One region of the Streptomyces sp. NPDC048566 genome, then DNA from elsewhere that is predicted to be linked to it. Evidence: predicted binding sites of a transcription regulator. Region 1 holds the regulator's gene; the other holds the start of a gene.
What was found. Region 1 encodes HspR, which represses chaperone genes until heat shock. Its sites were predicted from a motif close to TTGAGNNNNNNNNNCTCAA; they were not measured.
Positions count from the first base shown of each region.

Region 2: the regulator HspR is predicted to act here: its motif matches at 6,186-6,204, upstream of lon (endopeptidase La).

Region 1 covers NZ_JBICWL010000004.1:394,657-404,142, reverse strand. The annotation lists gene ACGFS9_RS10695 (sugar ABC transporter substrate-binding protein) at 1-903, opposite strand, end outside; gene ACGFS9_RS10690 (heat shock protein transcriptional repressor HspR) at 1,500-1,955, opposite strand; gene dnaJ (molecular chaperone DnaJ) at 1,963-3,150, opposite strand; gene grpE (nucleotide exchange factor GrpE) at 3,184-3,843, opposite strand; gene dnaK (molecular chaperone DnaK) at 3,840-5,693, opposite strand; gene ACGFS9_RS10670 (MraY family glycosyltransferase) at 5,841-6,986, opposite strand; gene ACGFS9_RS10665 ((Fe-S)-binding protein) at 7,261-9,486, shown strand, end outside.
Region 2 covers NZ_JBICWL010000008.1:92,118-101,603, reverse strand. The annotation lists gene ACGFS9_RS15780 (nitrate- and nitrite sensing domain-containing protein) at 1-839, opposite strand, end outside; gene ACGFS9_RS15775 (protein phosphatase 2C domain-containing protein) at 1,198-1,983, shown strand; gene ACGFS9_RS15770 (MarR family winged helix-turn-helix transcriptional regulator) at 2,012-2,530, opposite strand; gene ACGFS9_RS15765 (lysozyme) at 2,810-3,634, shown strand; gene lon (endopeptidase La) at 3,749-6,163, opposite strand; gene ACGFS9_RS15755 (rhomboid-like protein) at 6,598-7,584, opposite strand; gene ACGFS9_RS15750 (spermidine synthase) at 7,846-8,523, shown strand; gene ACGFS9_RS15745 (response regulator transcription factor) at 8,636-9,373, shown strand; gene ACGFS9_RS15740 (ATP-binding protein) at 9,444-9,486, shown strand, end outside.

The DNA.
Region 1 (9,486 bases):
CTCCGCCGCCGCGCTGGCCTCCTGCGGGTACGACTTGTACACGCTCATGAACTGGTCGCCCTTGATGATGCGCTGGACGGCGACGAGTTCGGCGTCCTGGCCGGTGACCGGCGGGACCTTGGAGGCGCCCGCGCTCTTGAGGGTGTCGATGACCGCGCCGGCGATGCCGTCGTTGGCGGAGTACACGCCGGCGATGTTGTCGAGGCCGACCTTCTGGATGGCCTCCTCCATGTTGGCCGCGGCGTTGGCCGGCTTCCACTCCTTGGTGTCGTACGTGGCCGCGACGATCACCTTGTCCTTCAGCTCGGAGATGGCTCCGGCCTTGAACTGCGCGGCGTTCGGGTCGGTCGTCGCGCCGTTCATCATGATGATCTTCTTCGACGCGGAGTTGCTGCCGAGCGCGCCGACCAGGGCCTTGCCCTGGACCTCGCCGACCAGTTCGTTGTCGAAGGAGATGTACGCGTCGATCGGGCCCTGCGCCAGCCGGTCGTAGGCGATGACGGGAATGCCCGCCGCCTTGGCCTTCTCGACGCCCTTGGCGATCGACTTCGAGTCGACCGCGTCCACGAGGATGACGTCGACCTTGTCGTCGATCATCCCCTGCAACTGGGTGAGCTGCTTGGCCGCGTCCTGGTCGGCGTTGGCGTACTCGACCTCGCCCTTGCCCTCGGTGAGCTTCTCGACCTGTTCCTTGATGATCGGATAGTCGAACTTCTCGTAACGGGTGTTCTCCTTCTCCGGAAGGAGCAGCCCGACCGTGATGTCGTCGCCCTTCGTGGGGCTGGCCTTGGCGTCGCTCCCACCGATCCCGTCCACGACACCGCAGCCCGCGAGGGAGAGGGCGACGGCGGACGAGGTCAGGGCTATGACGGTACGGCGGAGACCGGTGTTACGAGTGTTCACATCAGGTGCCTTCCGGGCGAGGTTGCAGCATTGCGACCCAGGTGGCTGAAAGCCAACGCGGCGATCACCTCAGCGTCAAGGAGTAGCCACTTAACGAGATGGCAACAGCGTTCCGTGTTCCACAAGTGAACACTGTGGGAAGAGGTTACGCCCAACGTTCCGGCAATCCCCTCAGCTTCACCTTCCGTCATCCACACCGACGCGGTGGCGGCGCGTCCCGCGACGGTCCACCCGCCGCCGCGCCGACCGCCGTTGAGGTGCACGGGAGCCCGGAGGACGGGCCGCCCCGCACCCGTTTCCCCGGCGGAAACGCCCCTCGGCACCGCGGCCCGATCCGGCACCGCGAAAGCGACCAAACCACCGATTCCGTCCGGAACGTCAGGATCAAGCCATCCGGTCCGTCATCGATCGGAAACGGTCACGGAGTGAGTCCGCGCACACCGGGCCCCGAGACCTCGGGAGAGCCGGGAGCCGGCAGCCGGGAGGGGGACACGAGAGCGGCGGACGCCGGAGACGGGAGAGCCGGGGCCCCGGGGCGCGCACACGCGGGAGGGGCCCGGAGGCCGTTGCCTCCGGGCCCCTCCCGGGTGTCACGGTCACTGGTCCGGCGACCGCTTGGGACGCCAGACCACCAGGGCGCTCGTCTGCTGGACCTCCTGGTACGGGACCAGGTCCCGCCGGTAGGAGGCGTGCACCGCGGCCTCGCGCTGCTGCATGGCCACCGCGGCGCCCTCCAGGGCCGACTGGAGCTCGGCGACCCGGGACTGGAGCGCCGCCACCTGGTTCTCCAGCTCGATGATGCGCTTGATGCCGGCCAGGTTGATGCCCTCGTCCTGCGACAACTGCTGGACGGTGCGCAGCAGTTCGATGTCGCGAGCCGAGTAGCGGCGGCCCCGGCCGGGGGTGCGGTCGGGGGAGACCAGGCCGAGCCGGTCGTACTGACGCAGGGTCTGCGGATGCAGTCCGGAGAGCTGGGCGGCCACCGAGATGACGTAGACCGGCGTCTCCTCGGTCAGTTCGTACGGATTGCGCCGCCGACCGGTGGTGTCCATGGCTCCGTCATGCTCCCTTCGCGGCCTGGAACAGCTCCGCCCGCGGGTCCTCACCCGCGGTCGCCTCGCGATACGCCTCCAGCGCGTCGCGAGCCTTGCCCGACACGTCCTGGGGCACCGCCACCTCGACGGTGACGAGGAGGTCGCCCCGGGTGCCGTCCTTGCGGACCGCGCCCTTGCCGCGGGCCCGCATGGTGCGTCCGTTGGGTGTGCCCGGCGGCAGCTTCAGGGTCACCGCGGGCCCGCCCAGGGTGGGTACCTTCACCTCCCCGCCGAGCGCCGCCTCCGTGAAGGTGACGGGCACCGTGACGGTCAGGTTGTCGCCCTTGCGGCCGAAGACCGGGTGGGTGTCGACGTGGACGGTGACGTACAGGTCGCCGGAGGGTCCGCCGCGCTCGCCGGGAGCGCCCTTGCCCCGCAGCCGGATCCGCTGGCCGTCGCTGACGCCCGCCGGAATCCGGACCTGCATGGTCCGGGACGACTTGGCACGGCCGCTGCCCTTGCAGACCTCGCAGGGGTTCTCCGAGATCAGGCCGCGGCCCTTGCAGTCCGGGCACGGGTCGGTGAGCGAGAAGCCACCGCCCGAGCCCCGGGCCACCTGCCCGGTGCCGACGCAGGTCGGGCACACGCGCGGTGTGCCGTTGGCGTCGCCGGTGCCCGAGCACGCCTTGCAGGGTGCCTGCGAGGTCATGCGCAGCGGAACGGTCGCGCCGTCCACCGCCTCGGTGAAGCTCAGCGTGACCTCGGTGTCGATGTCCTGGCCGCGCCGGGGCTGGGTACGGGTGCCCGTACCGGCGCCGCCGCGGTTGAACAGGCCGCCGAAGACGTCGCCGATGCCGCCGCCGAAGCCGCCGGCCTGGCCGCCCTGTCCGCCCTGGGGGGCGCCTCCGAAGAGGTCGCCCAGGTCGAAGTTGAAGTTGCCGCCGCCCGCGCCGGGCCCCGGGCGGAAGCCGCCGTTGCCGAAGAGGGCGCGGGCCTCGTCGTACTCCTTGCGCTTCTTGGGGTCACCGAGGACGTCGTTCGCCTCGGAGATCTCCTTGAAGCGCTCCTCGGCCTTGACGTTGCCCTTGTTGGCGTCCGGATGGTTCTCGCGGGCGAGCTTCCGGTACGCCTTCTTGATCTCGGCCTCGGTGGCGTCCTTGGGGACGCCGAGGACCTTGTAGAAGTCCTTCTCGATGAAGTCCTTGGTGCTCATCCCCGACGTCCCTCCTTCCTTCCGCTGTCAAGCTCAGCCCTCGTCCGGGCCACCGCTCTCCTTGTCCTCGACCGTCTCGGCCGACTCCTCGGCCTTGACCGTCTGCGCCCCGGGCTGCGGCTCGGCGACGGCCACCCGCGCGGGGCGGATGGTGCGCTCGCCGAAGCGATACCCCGGCTGCAGAATCGCCACGCACGTCGTCTCGGTGACGTCCGGCGCGTACGAGTGCATCAGGGCCTCGTGGATCGTCGGGTCGAAGGGCTCGCCCTCCTTGCCGAACTGCTGGAGCCCCATCTTGGCCGCGACGGTCTCCAGGGACTCCCCGACGGACTTGAATCCGCCGACGAGTTCGCCGTGGTCCCGCGCGCGGCCGATGTCGTCGAGCACCGGCAGCAGCTCGGTCAGGAGGTTCGCCACGGCGATCTCCTTGACCGCGATCCGGTCACGCTCGACGCGGCGGCGGTAGTTCTGGAACTCGGCCTGGAGCCGCTGGAGGTCGGCGGTCCGCTCGGTGAGACCGGTGCGTGCCTGGTCCAGCTGCGCCGTCAGGGCGGTCAACTGTGCGCTGTCGTCCCCGTCCGGGGCCGCCGCCCCCTCCGCAGAGGGGGTGGCGGACTGCGGATCGGCGTCGTCGGAGGTGGCGCCGGAGGGGACGTCGGGCTGCTCGTCGAAGCCCGGGGTCTCCTCCGTCACGCGGCACCGTCCTTGCGGTCCTCGTCGACGATCTCGGCGTCGACGACGTCCTCGTCACCGCCGTCGGCCTTCGGGGCCTCGGCGCCCGGGGCGTCGCCGCCCGCGGCCTGCGCGGCCTGGGCGTCGGCGTACATGGCCTGGCCCAGCTTCTGCGAGACGGCGGCGACCTTCTCGGTGGCGGTGCGGATCTCGGCGGTGTCCTCGCCCTTGAGCGCGGTCTTCAGCTCCTCGACGGACGCCTCGACCTCGGTCTTGACCTCGCCGGGGACCTTGTCCTCGTTGTCCTTGAGGAACTTCTCCGTCTGGTAGACGAGCTGCTCGCCCTGGTTGCGGCTCTCGGCGGCCTCGCGGCGGGCGTGGTCCTCCTCCGCGTACTTCTCGGCCTCCTGGCGCATCCGGTCGACCTCGTCCTTCGGCAGCGAGGAGCCGCCGGTGACGGTCATCTTCTGCTCCTTGCCCGTGCCGAGGTCCTTCGCGGTCACGTGCATGATGCCGTTGGCGTCGATGTCGAAGGCGACCTCGATCTGCGGGACGCCCCGGGGGGCCGGCGGCAGACCGGTCAGCTCGAACATGCCGAGCTTCTTGTTGTACGCCGCGATCTCGCGCTCGCCCTGGTAGACCTGGATCTGCACGGACGGCTGGTTGTCCTCGGCCGTCGTGAAGATCTCGGACCGCTTGGTCGGGATCGTGGTGTTGCGCTCGATGAGCTTGGTCATGATCCCTCCCTTGGTCTCGATGCCGAGGGACAGCGGGGTGACGTCGAGGAGCAGGACGTCCTTGACCTCGCCCTTGAGGACACCGGCCTGCAGGGCGGCGCCGATGGCGACGACCTCGTCCGGGTTCACGCCCTTGTTGGCCTCGTTGCCGCCGGTCAGCTCCTTGACGAGCTCGGCGACGGCCGGCATGCGGGTGGAGCCGCCGACGAGGACGACGTGGTCGATCTCGGACAGCTGGATGCCCGCGTCCTTGATGACGTTGTGGAACGGCGTCTTGCAGCGCTCCAGCAGGTCGGCCGTCAGCTGCTGGAACTGGGCGCGCGTGAGCTTCTCGTCCAGGTGCAGCGGGCCCTCGGCGGACGCCGTGATGTAGGGCAGGTTGATCGTGGTCTCGGTGGACGAGGACAGCTCGATCTTGGCCTTCTCCGCGGCCTCGCGGAGGCGCTGGAGGGCCATCTTGTCCTTGGACAGGTCCACGCCGTGACCGGCCTGGAACTGCTTGACCAGGTAGTCCATGACGCGCTGGTCCCAGTCGTCACCACCGAGGTGGTTGTCGCCGTTGGTCGCCTTCACCTCGACGACGCCGTCACCGATCTCCAGCAGGGACACGTCGAACGTGCCGCCGCCGAGGTCGAAGACGAGGATGGTCTGGTCGTCCTTGTCGAGGCCGTACGCCAGGGCGGCGGCGGTCGGCTCGTTCACGATGCGCAGGACGTTCAGGCCCGCGATCTCACCGGCCTCCTTCGTCGCCTGGCGCTCGGAGTCGTTGAAGTACGCCGGGACGGTGATGACCGCGTCGGCCACCTTCTCGCCCAGGTACGCCTCGGCGTCGCGCTTCAGCTTCTGCAGGATGAAGGCGCTCATCTGCTGCGGGTTGAAGCTCTTGCCGTCGAGCTCGATCGTCCAGTCCGTGCCCATGTGACGCTTCACGGAACGGATGGTCCGGTCCACGTTCGTGACCGCCTGGCGCTTGGCGACCTCGCCGACGAGCACCTCACCGTTCTTCGCGAAGGCGACGACGGACGGCGTGGTCCTGGCGCCCTCGGCGTTGGTGATGACGGTGGGCTCGCCGCCCTCCAGAACGCTGACGACGGAGTTAGTCGTGCCCAGGTCGATGCCGACCGCACGTGCCATTTCGATTCCTCCAACAATGACTTGAGTGGAACAGGCTCAAGTGTGCACGACGTCCGCCGCTCGGTCAACAGACATGAGTCGTGGAGGCTCAACTCTTATCCGCTCCTTACGCGCAGGATGCCCCCGACCTGCACGTCTCACAGCGAGCTAGGGGATTTTCACCGGCCCGTCCGCGGCCTCCCGCACGGCGCCGGGGGGGTCGGCGGGACGGCGCACGCCTCCCGCGACGGGTCCCCCGGGCTGCGGAATCGCATGCGTACGGGATCGGGGTCCCGGGCCGGCGCGGCGCGCCCGGGGACCCGGCCGGACGGCACCCGCCACCGCGGCGGCCAGGACGGCGCCGGCCGGCCACCAGGCCGCCGCGGCCCCGAGCCAGCCGAGATCGATGAACAGCCCGACGAGCGCACCCGCGAACGCGGCGAGCCCGGTGACGACGACGACGCCCTGCCGGGTGAGCCCGGCCCGGCGCAGCCGGTGCGCGAGATGGTCGGGCGCGGACCGCAGCACCGGCCGCCCGGCGCGCCGCCGGGAGACCAGGACGAAGGCGGCATCGACGGTGACCAGCGCCGTCAGCGCGAACCCGGCGGCGAGACCGGACCCGGCGGGCCGCTCCGCGTGCACGAGCACGGCCGCCGAGGCCAGCACGAACCCGGCGAACTGGGACCCGCAGCGGCCCGCCGCGATCCGGGCCGGCGGCCAGCCGTGCATCAGGAACCCGGCGAGCGCGGCGGCCAGCACGCTGAGCAGCGCCGCGAGCCCGTCCATGACCTCGGCCGTGGCGCATCCGCCGAGCGCGAAGGCGGTGATCACCCCGACGGTCCCGAGCACCCCGTCGGACTGGTCCAGCGAGCGGAAGGCCCGGGTGACGCACACGATCCAGCCGGCGGCGAGCACACCGCCGGGCACGCCCAGCGCGTCGTAGGGCACGGCCAGGACGGCGGCGCCGGCGACGGCGGTCAGCCGCAGCGGGGGCGGCACGGGCAGCAGGTCGGCGGCGAGGCCGGCCAGGGCGACGACCAGGGCGGCGACCAGCAGCCGGCTCGTCTGGGCGCCGAGCGGGGCGGCACCGGTCCAGTCCCCGGCGCAGCCGACGAGCGCCGTCGCGCCCGCCACGGCGAGCCCGCCGAGCGGCGGCACCCGCCGCTCCCGGCCGGGCGGTCGGGGCCGGGTGCGGCCGGCGAGGAGCCCCGGCCCGCCGGCCGCACCCGGGCGCAGCGCGAGCGACCGCAGCAGCGCCGAGAGCGCGGCGGTCAGGAGCAGGGCGGCCGTGGCGGCCGCGATTCCGTACAGCACATCGCTAATTTAGGGGTACTTGTCACAGTATTGTCTGAATAACACGATCGGGTTTACTCGTCCCCGCGCCGGAGCCGCGCGACGGCCGGGGCACATCGCCCGGCCGCCCGCGACGCGTCCACTCAGGTCTGCCTCAGCGACGCAGATCACCGCGCCCCTGACTACAGTGCGGCGGAAGAAGTGGGTAGTCTCAGACGGACTGCATAAGTTACCGCTTAGTAATCACTTCGAGGCGACCCTCGAAGAACACCTCGCAGGCCCGAGGAGCCCCCGAATGCAACTCGCCGCGATCGTCGTGTCGCTGGTCCTGACCGTGGTCGGCGTCGCGCTGATCGCGCGGGCCGTCGCGCAGATCTACCGGTTCATCAAGCTCGGCCAGCCCGTCCCCGCCGGCAGCCGCACCGACGACTGGAAGGCCCGCACCGCCACGCTGGCCAAGGAGTTCGTCGGCCACACCCGGATGAACCGGTGGGGGATCATCGGCGTCGCGCACTGGTTCGTCGCCGTCGGCTTCCTGACCCTGGGCCTGACCATCGTCAACGCCTACGGTCAGCTGTTCCAGGCCGACTGGACCCTCCCGGTCCTCGGCGGCTGGCTGCCCTACGAGTTCTACACCGAGTTCATCGCGCTGTTCACGACCCTCGGCATCCTCGTGCTGATCGTGATCCGGCAGCTGAACCGGCCCACCAGGCCGGGCCGCAAGTCCCGCTTCGCGGGCTCCAAGACCGGCCAGGCGTACTTCGTCGAGGGCGTCATCCTCGTCATCGGCCTCGCCATCATGACGCTGCGCGGCCTGGAGGGCGCCCTGCACGGCGTCGACCACTACGAGGCCGCCTACTGGGCCTCGTACCCCCTGGTCGCCGCCTTCCACGGGCTGAGCCTCGGCACCCTGCAGACCCTGGTCTACCTGACCGCCATGATCAAGCTCGGCGTCACCATGGGCTGGGCCATCACCGTCGGCCTGAACACCAACATGGGTGTCGCCTGGCACCGCTTCCTCGCCTTCCCCAACATCTGGTTCAAGCGCGACGCCAAGGGCGCGACCGCCCTAGGCGAGCTGCTCCCGATGACCAGCGGCGGCGAGCCCATCGACTTCACCGACCCCGGCGAGGACGACGTCTTCGGCGTCTCCCAGGTCGAGCAGTTCTCCTGGAAGGGCCTGCTCGACTTCTCCACCTGCACCGAGTGCGGCCGCTGCCAGTCGCAGTGCCCCGCCTGGAACACCGGCAAGCCGCTCTCCCCGAAGCTGCTGATCATGTCGCTGCGCGACCACGCGCACGCCAAGGCGCCCTACCTGCTGGCCGGCGGCGGCAAGACCATGGAGGGCGAGGAGAAGGCCTCCGAGGAGCAGCTCAAGGACGTCCCCGCGGCCGCTCTCGCCGAGGCCGAGCGCCCGCTGATCGGCACCGCCGAGGAGAACGGCGTCATCGACCCGGACGTCCTGTGGTCCTGCACCACCTGCGGCGCCTGCGTCGAGCAGTGCCCGGTCGACATCGAGCACATCGACCACATCGTCGACATGCGCCGCTACCAGGTGATGATCGAGAGCGCGTTCCCGTCCGAGGCGGGCACGATGCTCAAGAACCTGGAGAAGAAGGGCAACCCCTGGGGCCTGGCGAAGAAGCAGCGCCTGGAGTGGACCAAGGAGGTCGACTTCGAGATCCCGGTCGTCGGCCGCGACATCGAGGACCTCACCGAGGTCGAGTACCTCTACTGGGTCGGCTGCGCCGGCGCCCTGGAGGACCGCGCCAAGAAGACCACCAAGGCCTTCGCGGAGCTGCTGCACATGGCGGGCGTCACGTTCGCGATCATGGGCGGCGACGAGAAGTGCACCGGCGACTCCGCCCGCCGCCTCGGCAACGAGCCCCTGTTCCAGGAGCTCGGCATGGAGAACGTCATGTCCCTCAACGCCGCCTTCGGCGAGGAGATGGACGACGACGGCAAGGTCACGGCGGAGTCCAGGAAGCCCGCGTCGGCCAAGAAGATCGTCGCCACCTGCCCGCACTGCCTCAACACCCTCGGCAACGAGTACCCGCAGCTCGGCGGCGACTACGAGGTCATCCACCACACCCAGCTGCTCCAGCACCTCATCGACGAGGGCAAGCTGCTGCCGGTCACCCCGGTCGAGGGCCTCATCACCTACCACGACCCGTGCTACCTGGGCCGCCACAACAAGGTCTACACGCCGCCGCGCGAGATCATGTCCGCCGTCCCGGGCCTGCGCCAGCAGGAGATGCACCGCCACAAGGAGCGCGGCTTCTGCTGCGGCGCCGGCGGCGCGCGGATGTGGATGGAGGAGCGGATCGGCAAGCGCATCAACAACGAGCGCGTCGACGAGGCCCTGTCGCTCGACCCGGACATCGTCTCGACCGCCTGCCCGTTCTGCCTGGTCATGCTGACCGACTCGGTCAACGGCAAGAAGAACGACGGCAAGGCCAAGGAGTCGGTCCAGGTCGTCGACGTCGCCCAGCTCCTCCTCGACTCGGTCAAGGCACCGGTC
Region 2 (9,486 bases), on a different contig from region 1:
ACGGCCCGGTCGGGCGCCGTCTCCCGGAAGCCGGCGAGCGCCGCGTCGGAGCGGACCCGGGCCTGCTGGGCGGCGGCGGTGAGTTCGTCGCGCTGCTGGGTGCCGGCGGCCGAGGAGGCGGTCGTCGTGGTCGCCAGGCCGGTGACGGGGTCGATGACGGTCTGGGTGGTGCGCGGGATCGCGAGGGCCGCGAGGAGCAGTCCGCGGGCCGCGGCGGACTGCTGGACGGCGGTGTCGAGTTCGGCGAGCGCGTGGGCGCCGGAGCCGGCCCGGACCGGCAGGCGGTCGCCCAGGTCCTCGGCGAGGGCGTGCAGGTCGGCGATGGTCCGCGAATACGCCCGGTGCGCCGCGAGGGCGGAGCTCTTCCCGGTCAGGGCCGCGCGCCGCAGGGCGGCGATCGCGTCGAGGTCCTCGCGGAGCGCGGCGGGGGCGTCCTCGTCCGCGCGCAGTTCGTCGACCTGGCGGTCCACCCGGGCGCTGCGCTGCTCGGAGGGGGCCTTGGACTTGGGGCGGCCTGCGGCGACGTAGGCGGTGACGTCGTCGCGCTCGTCGGCCAGCGAGTGGGCGAGCGTGAGCGCCTGCTGGGTGCGCTGGGAGAGCGTCACCAGGTTCTGGGAGTCGTTCAGTTGCCGCGAGGCGGCCAGCACCGTGGGGGCCCCTGCTCCGGCGACGGCGGCCGCGACGACGGCCACCGCGACGATGAGCCGGTTGCGTACGTGGGCGGTCCTGCCGCGGCCCGCGGAGCCGGTGGCGTCGCCGACGGCGCCGCCCTCCGTGGAGCCGGAGACCGTCTTCTTGCCTGTGCGCCTCGGCCGCGTCTTCTGCACCGGTGCTCGCATTCCTGACTCGTGTACCCATCCGGGGTCCGGGTGACATCCGGTCGATCGGGGCGTCCGCCCGTACGGCTCCCGACCCTCCCAGTGCCGGTGGGCGGTGGTCCTGCATCGTCCGGGCCGCCACCCGAAGGAGTGAACCCCGGAGGGGAGTTGGCGGGCAAGTTCCTCCGGCACCCGCGAGGGGCCCGCGCGGTGGGCCGGTTGGACGTCGGGACCCGCCTTTGGCAGGATGCGCCGCCACGCCTTCCGGGAGTCGATCATTCCATGGCAAACCCGGCGTCCGGCCCGGTGGACGGCAGGAGTTCGGCGACGCTTGCCGACCTTTGGTGAGCCTTGTGAAAGGGTCGTGCAGACTGGCCGGATGCGCACTGAACTCGTGTCGGAGCCCGGCGACCCGGCCCGCCCCAACGAGGACTTCGCGGCGGTCGGAGTTCCCGCTTCAGGACAGGGCGGCGCCTTGGTGGTGCTGGACGGGGTGACGCCGCCCCGGAGCGGCTACGGCTGCCGGCACACGGTGGCCTGGTTCACCGCACGGCTGGGCGGCGCACTGACCGAACTATCCGTTTCGCAGGGCGATGTGCCGCTGCGTGAGGTGCTGGCCGAGGGCATCCGCAGGGTCGCCGGGGCCCATGCCGCGACCTGTGACCTTTCTCACCCGAGGACGCCTCAGGCGACCGTCGCCCTCGCGCGTTGGTCGGCCGCGGAGGTCGAGTACCTGGTCCTCTCCGACTCCCTCCTGCTGGTGGAGTCCCCCGCCGGCGAGGTCACCGCCCTGCTCGACGACCGGCTCTCCCGGGTGCCGCGGGCCTCGCTCGTATCGGACGAGGTGGCCGACGCCACGGTCCGCAACAGGGAGGGCGGTTTCTTCACCGCCGCGGCCGATCCGGCCGTGGCCGCCCGCGCGGTGACGGGCACCTTCCCCCGCGAGGCGGTGCACGCCCTGACCGCCCTCACCGACGGCGCCGCCCGCTGGGTGGAGCGGTTCCACGAGGGCGACTGGACCGACCTGTTCGGGCTGGTGCGCAAGGAGGGCCCGGCGGCGCTGGTGGAGCGGGTCCGCACGCTGGAGCGCGCGGAGGCGGCGAAGCGGTCGCCGGGCCGGGGCAAGACGCACGACGACGCGACGGCGGTGTTCGTGCAGCTGTGAGCGGCGCGGGAGACCGTCGCCGCTCCCCTCACTTCTCCATGCCCGAGTTCAACTGGTGCAGCAGCCGGGCGAGTTCGGCGACCTCGTCCTGGTCCCAGTGGGCGAGTTGACGCACGTAGCGGGCGCGGCGGGCCTCGCGGACACTGGTGACGCGACCGCGCCCCTCGTCGGTGAGGTGGACGAGCCAGGCGCGGCCGTCGGCGGGGTCGGGTTCGCGGGCGACCAGGCCCAGCTCCTCCAGAGCGCGCAACTGCCGGGACATGGTGGCCTTGCCGACGCCGATGTAGGCGGCGAGTTCGGTGGCGCGCTGGCGCCCGCACTCGTCGAGCCGGACCAGCAGTCCGTACGCGGCGGACTCCAGGTCGGGGTGGACCTCGCGGGCCATCTCGCCCTGGCTGGCGCGCGCCCGGCGCAGGAACAGCGTCAACTCGCGCTCCAGGGAGAGGAACTCGCGTACCCCGTCGCCCTGCTCCACCGGCTCCTCCGCCCCCTGCCCCACCGCGCCGGGCGGGCCCGGACGCCCGCCGCCGTTCTCGTGATCGTGCACGTCAGCACCCCTGACTCGGTTTCCCGATCCTGAAAGTTTCCGTCGGAACCAGCCCGTTACCGCAGCTCCGCCAGTATTTCGCAGGCGTAGACCAACGGCAGCGTCCGGCCCCTCTTCCCACGCCGCTGTCTACGTGCGTAGCTTCTTGGTCAGGCACTCGTTTTGGCTGGCATGCACACGCCATTCCGGGTCGACGGTGACCCGATCCCCGCGGCGCGCGTGCCCGCTCTCCCCCCACCGGGCTCCACTGGAGCTCCCTCGCCCTTCGGAGGCACGCACATGCCCGTGCACGGATCCGGAACGGCCCGCCGCCTGCGCCTGCTCGCGGTCGCCACCCTGTTCGCCGCGTTCTCGCAGCTCTGCACCCTGCCCGCCACCGCCGACGCCGCCGACGTCCCGGCCCGGGGCTCGGCCCGGATGGGCATGGGTGTCATCGCCCACGACGGCCGGGGCGGCCTGCCCGCCCCGGCGCTGGCCGCCCAGACCGAGGGCGTGGACGTCTCCGGCCACCAGGGCAACGTCGCCTGGTCGACGCTGTGGAGCAGCGGCGTCCGGTGGGCGTACACGAAGGCGAGCGAGGGGACGTACTACACGAACCCCTCGTTCGCCCAGCAGTACAACGGCTCCTACAACGTGGGCATGATCCGCGGCGCCTACCACTTCGCGACCCCCGACACCACGACCGGTGCCGCCCAGGCCGACTACTTCGTCGACCACGGCGGCGGCTGGTCCAGGGACGGCAAGACGCTCCCGGGCACGCTCGACATCGAGTGGAACCCCTACGGCGCGGCCTGCTACGGCAAGACCGCGAGCGCGATGGTCGGCTGGATCGGCAGCTTCCTCACCCGGTACAAGGCGCGCACCGGACGGGACGCGGTCATCTACACGGCCACCAGCTGGTGGAGCCAGTGCACCGGCAACTACGGCGGGTTCGCCGCCGCCAACCCGCTGTGGATCGCCCGCTACGACACCGCTCCGGGGACGCTGCCGGCCGGCTGGGGCTACTACACGATGTGGCAGTACACGTCGTCCGGCCCGACCGTCGGGGACCACGACCGGTTCAACGGCGCCCTGGACCGCGTGACGGCCCTCGCCAACGGCTGACCGGCGCCGGGCGCGGACCGGCGGCGGCACCCGACGGCCCCCGCACCGCACGGCGCACGGCGAGGGCCCGGGCCTCCCTCACGGGACCCGGGCCCTCACCGCCGGAGGCGTCCGTCACGCCGCCACCGGGACCTCCGGCACGGCACCGTTCGTCGCCGGCGCCAGTGCCAGCTCCAGGACCTGGCGGACGTCCGTGACGGCGTGGACGTCGAGCTTCTCCAGGACCTCGGCCGGGACGTCGTCCAGGTCGGCCTCGTTGCGCTTGGGGATGATCACGGTCGTGACCCCCGCCCGGTGCGCGGCGAGCAGCTTCTGCTTGACCCCGCCGATGGGCAGCACGCGGCCGGTCAGCGAGACCTCCCCGGTCATGGCCACGTCGGTGCGGACCAGCCGGCCCGACAGCAGCGACGCGAGGGCGGTCGTCATGGTGACGCCCGCGCTCGGTCCGTCCTTGGGGACCGCGCCCGCCGGGAAGTGGATGTGCGCGCCGCGGTCCTTCAGGTCGCCCACCGGCAGTTCGAGCTCGGCGCCGTGCGAGCGCAGGAACGACAGCGCGATCTGCGCGGACTCCTTCATCACGTCCCCGAGCTGACCGGTCAGGGTCAGACCCGCGGCACCCGTCTCCGGGTCGGCCAGCGACGCCTCCACGAAGAGGACGTCTCCGCCCGCTCCGGTGACGGCGAGGCCGGTCGCGACACCGGGCACCGCCGTGCGGCGCTCGGCCGGGTCCTGGGCGGACTCCGGCACGTGGTGCGGGCGCCCGACGAGTCCGCGCAGGTCCGCGTCGATCACCGTGAACGGCAGCTCCCGCTCGCCCAGTTCGTGCTGGGCCGCGACCTTGCGCAGCAGCCGGGCGACGGCCCGCTCCAGGTTCCGCACGCCCGCTTCCCGGGTGTACTCCCCGGCCAGCTTGCGCAGCGCGCTCTCGTCGAGGACGACCTCGTCCTTCTCCAGTCCGGCCCGCTCCAGCTGCCGGGGCAGCAGGTGGTCCCGGGCGATGACGACCTTCTCGTCCTCGGTGTAGCCGTCGAGGCGGACCAGCTCCATGCGGTCGAGCAGGGCCTCCGGGATGGCTTCGAGCACGTTGGCCGTCGCGAGGAACACCACGTCCGAGAGGTCGAGTTCGACCTCCAGGTAGTGGTCGCGGAAGGTGTGGTTCTGCGCCGGGTCGAGGACTTCGAGGAGCGCCGCCGCCGGGTCGCCCCGGAAGTCGGAGCCGACCTTGTCGATCTCGTCGAGCAGGACCACCGGGTTCATCGACCCGGCCTCCTTGATCGCCCGCACGATCCGGCCGGGCAGCGCGCCGACGTACGTACGGCGGTGGCCGCGGATCTCGGCCTCGTCGCGGACGCCGCCGAGGGCGACCCGGACGAACGTGCGGCCCATGGCGTGCGCGACGGACTCGCCCAGCGAGGTCTTGCCGACGCCGGGCGGGCCGACGAGCGCCAGCACCGCGCCGCCGCGCCGGCCGCCGACGACCCCGAGACCGCGGTCCGCACGGCGCTTGCGCACGGCGAGGTACTCGGTGATGCGCTCCTTCACGTCCTCCAGGCCGGCGTGCTCGGCGTCGAGCAGCGCCTGGGCGCCGGGGATGTCGTACTGGTCCTCGGTCCGCTCGTTCCACGGCAGTTCGAGGACGGTGTCGAGCCAGGTCCTGATCCAGCTGCCCTCGGGCGACTGGTCGCTGGACCGCTCCAGCTTCTCGACCTCCTTGAGGGCCGCCTCGCGGACGTTCTCCGGAAGGTCGGCGGCCTCCACCCGGGCGCGGTAGTCGTCGGACTCCTCCTCGCCGTCCTCGCCCTTGAGGTCGCGCAGTTCCTTGCGCACCGCGTCGAGCTGGCGGCGCAGCAGGAACTCCCGCTGCTGCTTGTCGACGCCCTCCTGGACGTCCTTGGCGATGGACTCGGCGACATCCTGCTCGGCGAGGTGCTCGCGGAGCTGCTCGGTGGCGAGCTTCAGGCGGGCCACCGGGTCGGCGGTCTCCAGCAGCTCCACCTTCTGCTCAAGAGAGAGGAAGGGCGAGTAACCGGAATTGTCGGCGAGGGCGGACACGTCGTCGATCTGCTGGACGCGGTCCACGACCTGCCAGGCGGCCCGCTTGCGCAGCCAGCTCGTGGCCAGGGCCTTGTACTCCTTGACCAGGTCGGCGACGCGGCCGGGCAGCGGGTCGGGGACGGTCTCGTCGACCCGGGTGCCCTCGACCCAGAGCGCCGCACCGGGGCCGGTGGTGCCCGCGCCGACCCGCACCCGCCCGCGACCGCGGATCAGCGCTCCCGGGTCGCCGTCGGCCAGCCGGCCGACCTGTTCGACGGTGCCGAGCACGCCGGTGCCCGCGTACGTGCCGTCGATGCGCGGGACCAGGAGTACCTGGGGCTTGCCGGACGTTGCACGGGCAGCGGCCTGGGCGGCCTCCACGGCGGCCCGTACATCGGGGTCGTTCAGATCGAGCGGAACCACCATTCCGGGCAGCACGACCTCGTCGTCGAGCGGCAGCACGGGCAGAGTGAGTGGTGCGGACGTCGAAGCCATGATCTTCCCTTCGGCATACAAGTTGAGCTATGTGCACTCAATGCATGGCGACCCTCGGATGTTCCCGCGCCGGCGTTCGCTGTGAGCGATCACTCCGGAACAGCGGGCGGGCATCGTCCGCGGCACCCGAGGAGGCAGACGGCCGGACGGCCGGACGGCCGGACAGGAGGGTGGCGGAGGGACGCCGGGAGCGGGTCCGGCAGGGGGCCCGACCCGCCGCCGAGGCCATGGCGGCGGGGCATCGGACGTCCCGTCGGCGGCCGGCACGGACGACTCGGCTCCGGCGCCCCGTCGGCGTTCGACTCCGGCGTCCCGTCGGCGGTCGGCGGTCGGCGGTCGGCGGTCGGCGGTCGGCGGCCGGCACGGACGACTCGGCTCCGGCAGCCGTTCCCGGTGCGGGTGATCTCGGCTCAAGCGCCCGTTCCGGTGCCGGTTCAGGACGACGCGGGCATCCGTCCCGGTGCCGGTTCCGTCCTGTTCGCGAGCCCGTGCCGGAGCGCTATGCCCGTGCCGGTGCTGGTGCCGAGCAGTCGCCGGTGCGGCGGGCCTGGTACGCCGTCGGCCCCCCTGCCGGCCCGCCACCGCAGCGGGTACCGGCGCCGGGGGACGGTGGTGGGTCGAGCGCACTTCCCGCGACGTACGAGCGGCCAGGTCGCGAGGCCGAGGGCCAGGGCGGTCAGGTGTCCCCAGTTGGTCAGCGGGTCGTCGATCGCGAGCAGGCCCCCCACGAGGGCCGCGGCGGCAAGGGTCAGCAGGGGCCACCGCAGCCGGGGCGCGAGCAGCCCGGCGAGGGAGCCCGCGCAGGCCGCCGCGCCGTAGCTGATGCCGTAGTCGAAGCGGTGCAGGGACGTGCCGGGCAACCGGCCCGCCCACACCGCGAGCCCGACCGGTATCTCGGTGGCCAGCGTCGCGCCCAGGTGACCGAGCAGGAAGACGCCGACCGTCCGCCCTCCCCCGATCCGGCGCTCCAGGGCGGTCAGCGCGAGCAGGCACCCGGCGGCGAACGGCGAGGCGATCCCGCCGGCGATCCACAGCGCACTCGCGAACAGCACCGCCACGGGATACCGCACGAGGTGCGCGACGTCCGTGCTGCACGCCTGATGCAGCGCCCGGACGAGCGAGGGGGCCGCGTGCGCGGCGACGGTGGAGGTGGCGGCGAGGACGAGCAGGTATCCGAAGGTGAACGGCGTGCGCTGCGGGGTCGGCAGCAGTCGCCGGACCGACCGCCCGGCGCGGCCGAGCGGCGACCGCCCGAGAAAGGCCCGGCGCCCCCGCGGGACGCCGGGAGGGGTCGGCACCGTGCCGCGCCGGCCGACGCCGGGGCGAGGTGCCCGCACCCGGACGGGTACGGGGAGCACCGGACCGGGCACCGCCCGGGGCACGGCCGCCGCGGTGGCCGTCCGGATACCGCTGCCGTCCACCGCGCCGCGCTCCTTCCGCCCCGCCCAGCCGTTCGGCGTCCCACCCGCCGCTGTGCACGACGGGTGCCCCGCGCCCGGCACTTCACAACAGCACCCGCGCAGATCGGGGCGGGCACAGGTCCGGGCGGGCGCGGGTCCCGGAGCGCAGAGGTCCGGGCGGGCGCGGGTCCGGGAGCGGGCTGCGGCGGGTGTCCGGGTGGGTGCGTCCCCGTGCGTCGGGGCGGCACGGGGACACCGGGCGCGGATGCCAGGATGGACGCCATGACTGCCTCGTACGACACCCCCGTGGTCATCGACCGGCGCCAGGGCCCGTACGGCGAGGTCGTGCTGCGGCGCCACGGCGCGCTGCTGCAGATCATCGCCAACGGGTGCTTCCTGATGGACACCTCGGACGGGCGCTCCGAGCGACTGCTGGTGGACGCCGCGCGCGACGCGCTGGACGGCCGCCCGGAGCCGAGCGTGCTGATCGGCGGACTGGGCGTCGGCTTCTCGCTCGCCCACGCCGCCGCGGACGACCGCTGGGGGCGGATCACGGTGGTCGAGCGGGAGCGGGCCATCATCGACTGGCACCGCGAGGGCCCGCTGGCGGAGGTGTCGGCCGCGGCGCTCGCCGATCCGCGGACCGAGATCGTCGAGGGGGATCTCGTCGCCCGCCTCCGTGAGATCTCCGACACGTTCGACGCGCTGTGCCTCGACATCGACAACGGCCCGGACTGGACGGTCACCGAGGACAACGCGAACCTGTACTCGAAGGCGGGACTGGCAAGCTGCGCAAGGGCTTTGAGGCCCGGTGGCGTACTGGCCGTGTGGTCCGCGCAGCCCTCTCCGGAATTTGAAGGAACCTTGCGGAATGCCGGGTTCCAGCAGGTCCGTACCGAAGAGATCCCCGTTGCCCGGGGCGTTCCCGACGTGGTGCATCTCGCGGTAAGGCCTGGATAGCCGGGGGCCCACGCCTGCCCGTACCCTGCTTCTCTGACGCGGATCATTCAAGCGTCAAGCGCAGTCATGGGATCACCCCACGGATTCCGGAAAGCACACTCAGGGGCGGGCGATGGAGCAGACACACACCTCCCAGAACGGCACGACGGCGACACCCGGCGCTCAGCGCCGGGTGCTGGTCGTCGAGGACGACCCGACGATCGTCGAGGCCATCGCGGCCCGGCTGCGCGCCGAGGGGTTCCTCGTGCAAACCGCGGGCGACGGTCCGGCCGCGGTGGACACCGCCGAGGCATGGCAGCCCGACCTGCTGATCCTCGACATCATGCTGCCCGGCTTCGACGGCCTGGAGGTCTGCCGCCGCGTGCAGGCCGCCCGCCCGGTGCCCGTGCTGATGCTCACCGCGCGCGACGACGAGACCGACATGCTGGTCGGGCTCGGCGTGGGCGCCGACGACTACATGACGAAGCCGTTCTCCATGCGCGAACTCGCCGCGCGGGTGCACGTCCTGCTGCGCCGGGTGGAGCGCGCGGTGGTCGCCGCCTCCACACCGCGCAGCGGCATCCTGCGGCTCGGCGAGCTGGAGATCGACCACGCGCAGCGGCGGGTGCGGGTGCGCAGCGAGGACGTGCACCTCACGCCGACCGAGTTCGACCTGCTCGTCTGCCTCGCGAACACCCCGCGTGCCGTACTGTCGCGCGAGCAGTTGCTCGCCGAGGTGTGGGACTGGGCCGACGCGTCCGGGACCCGGACCGTGGACAGCCACATCAAGGCGCTGCGCCGCAAGATCGGTGCCGAGCGGATCCGCACGGTGCACGGCGTGGGCTACGCGCTGGAGACGCCGAACCCCTGAGCGGGACGGCCGCCGGGACGGCGGTGCGTCGGCGGCAACGCGTCCGGGACCTTCCTGAGGGGTTGATGTGATGAGCGGGCTCGGCGACCGAGGGCGCGGGCGGGCGGGCGCCG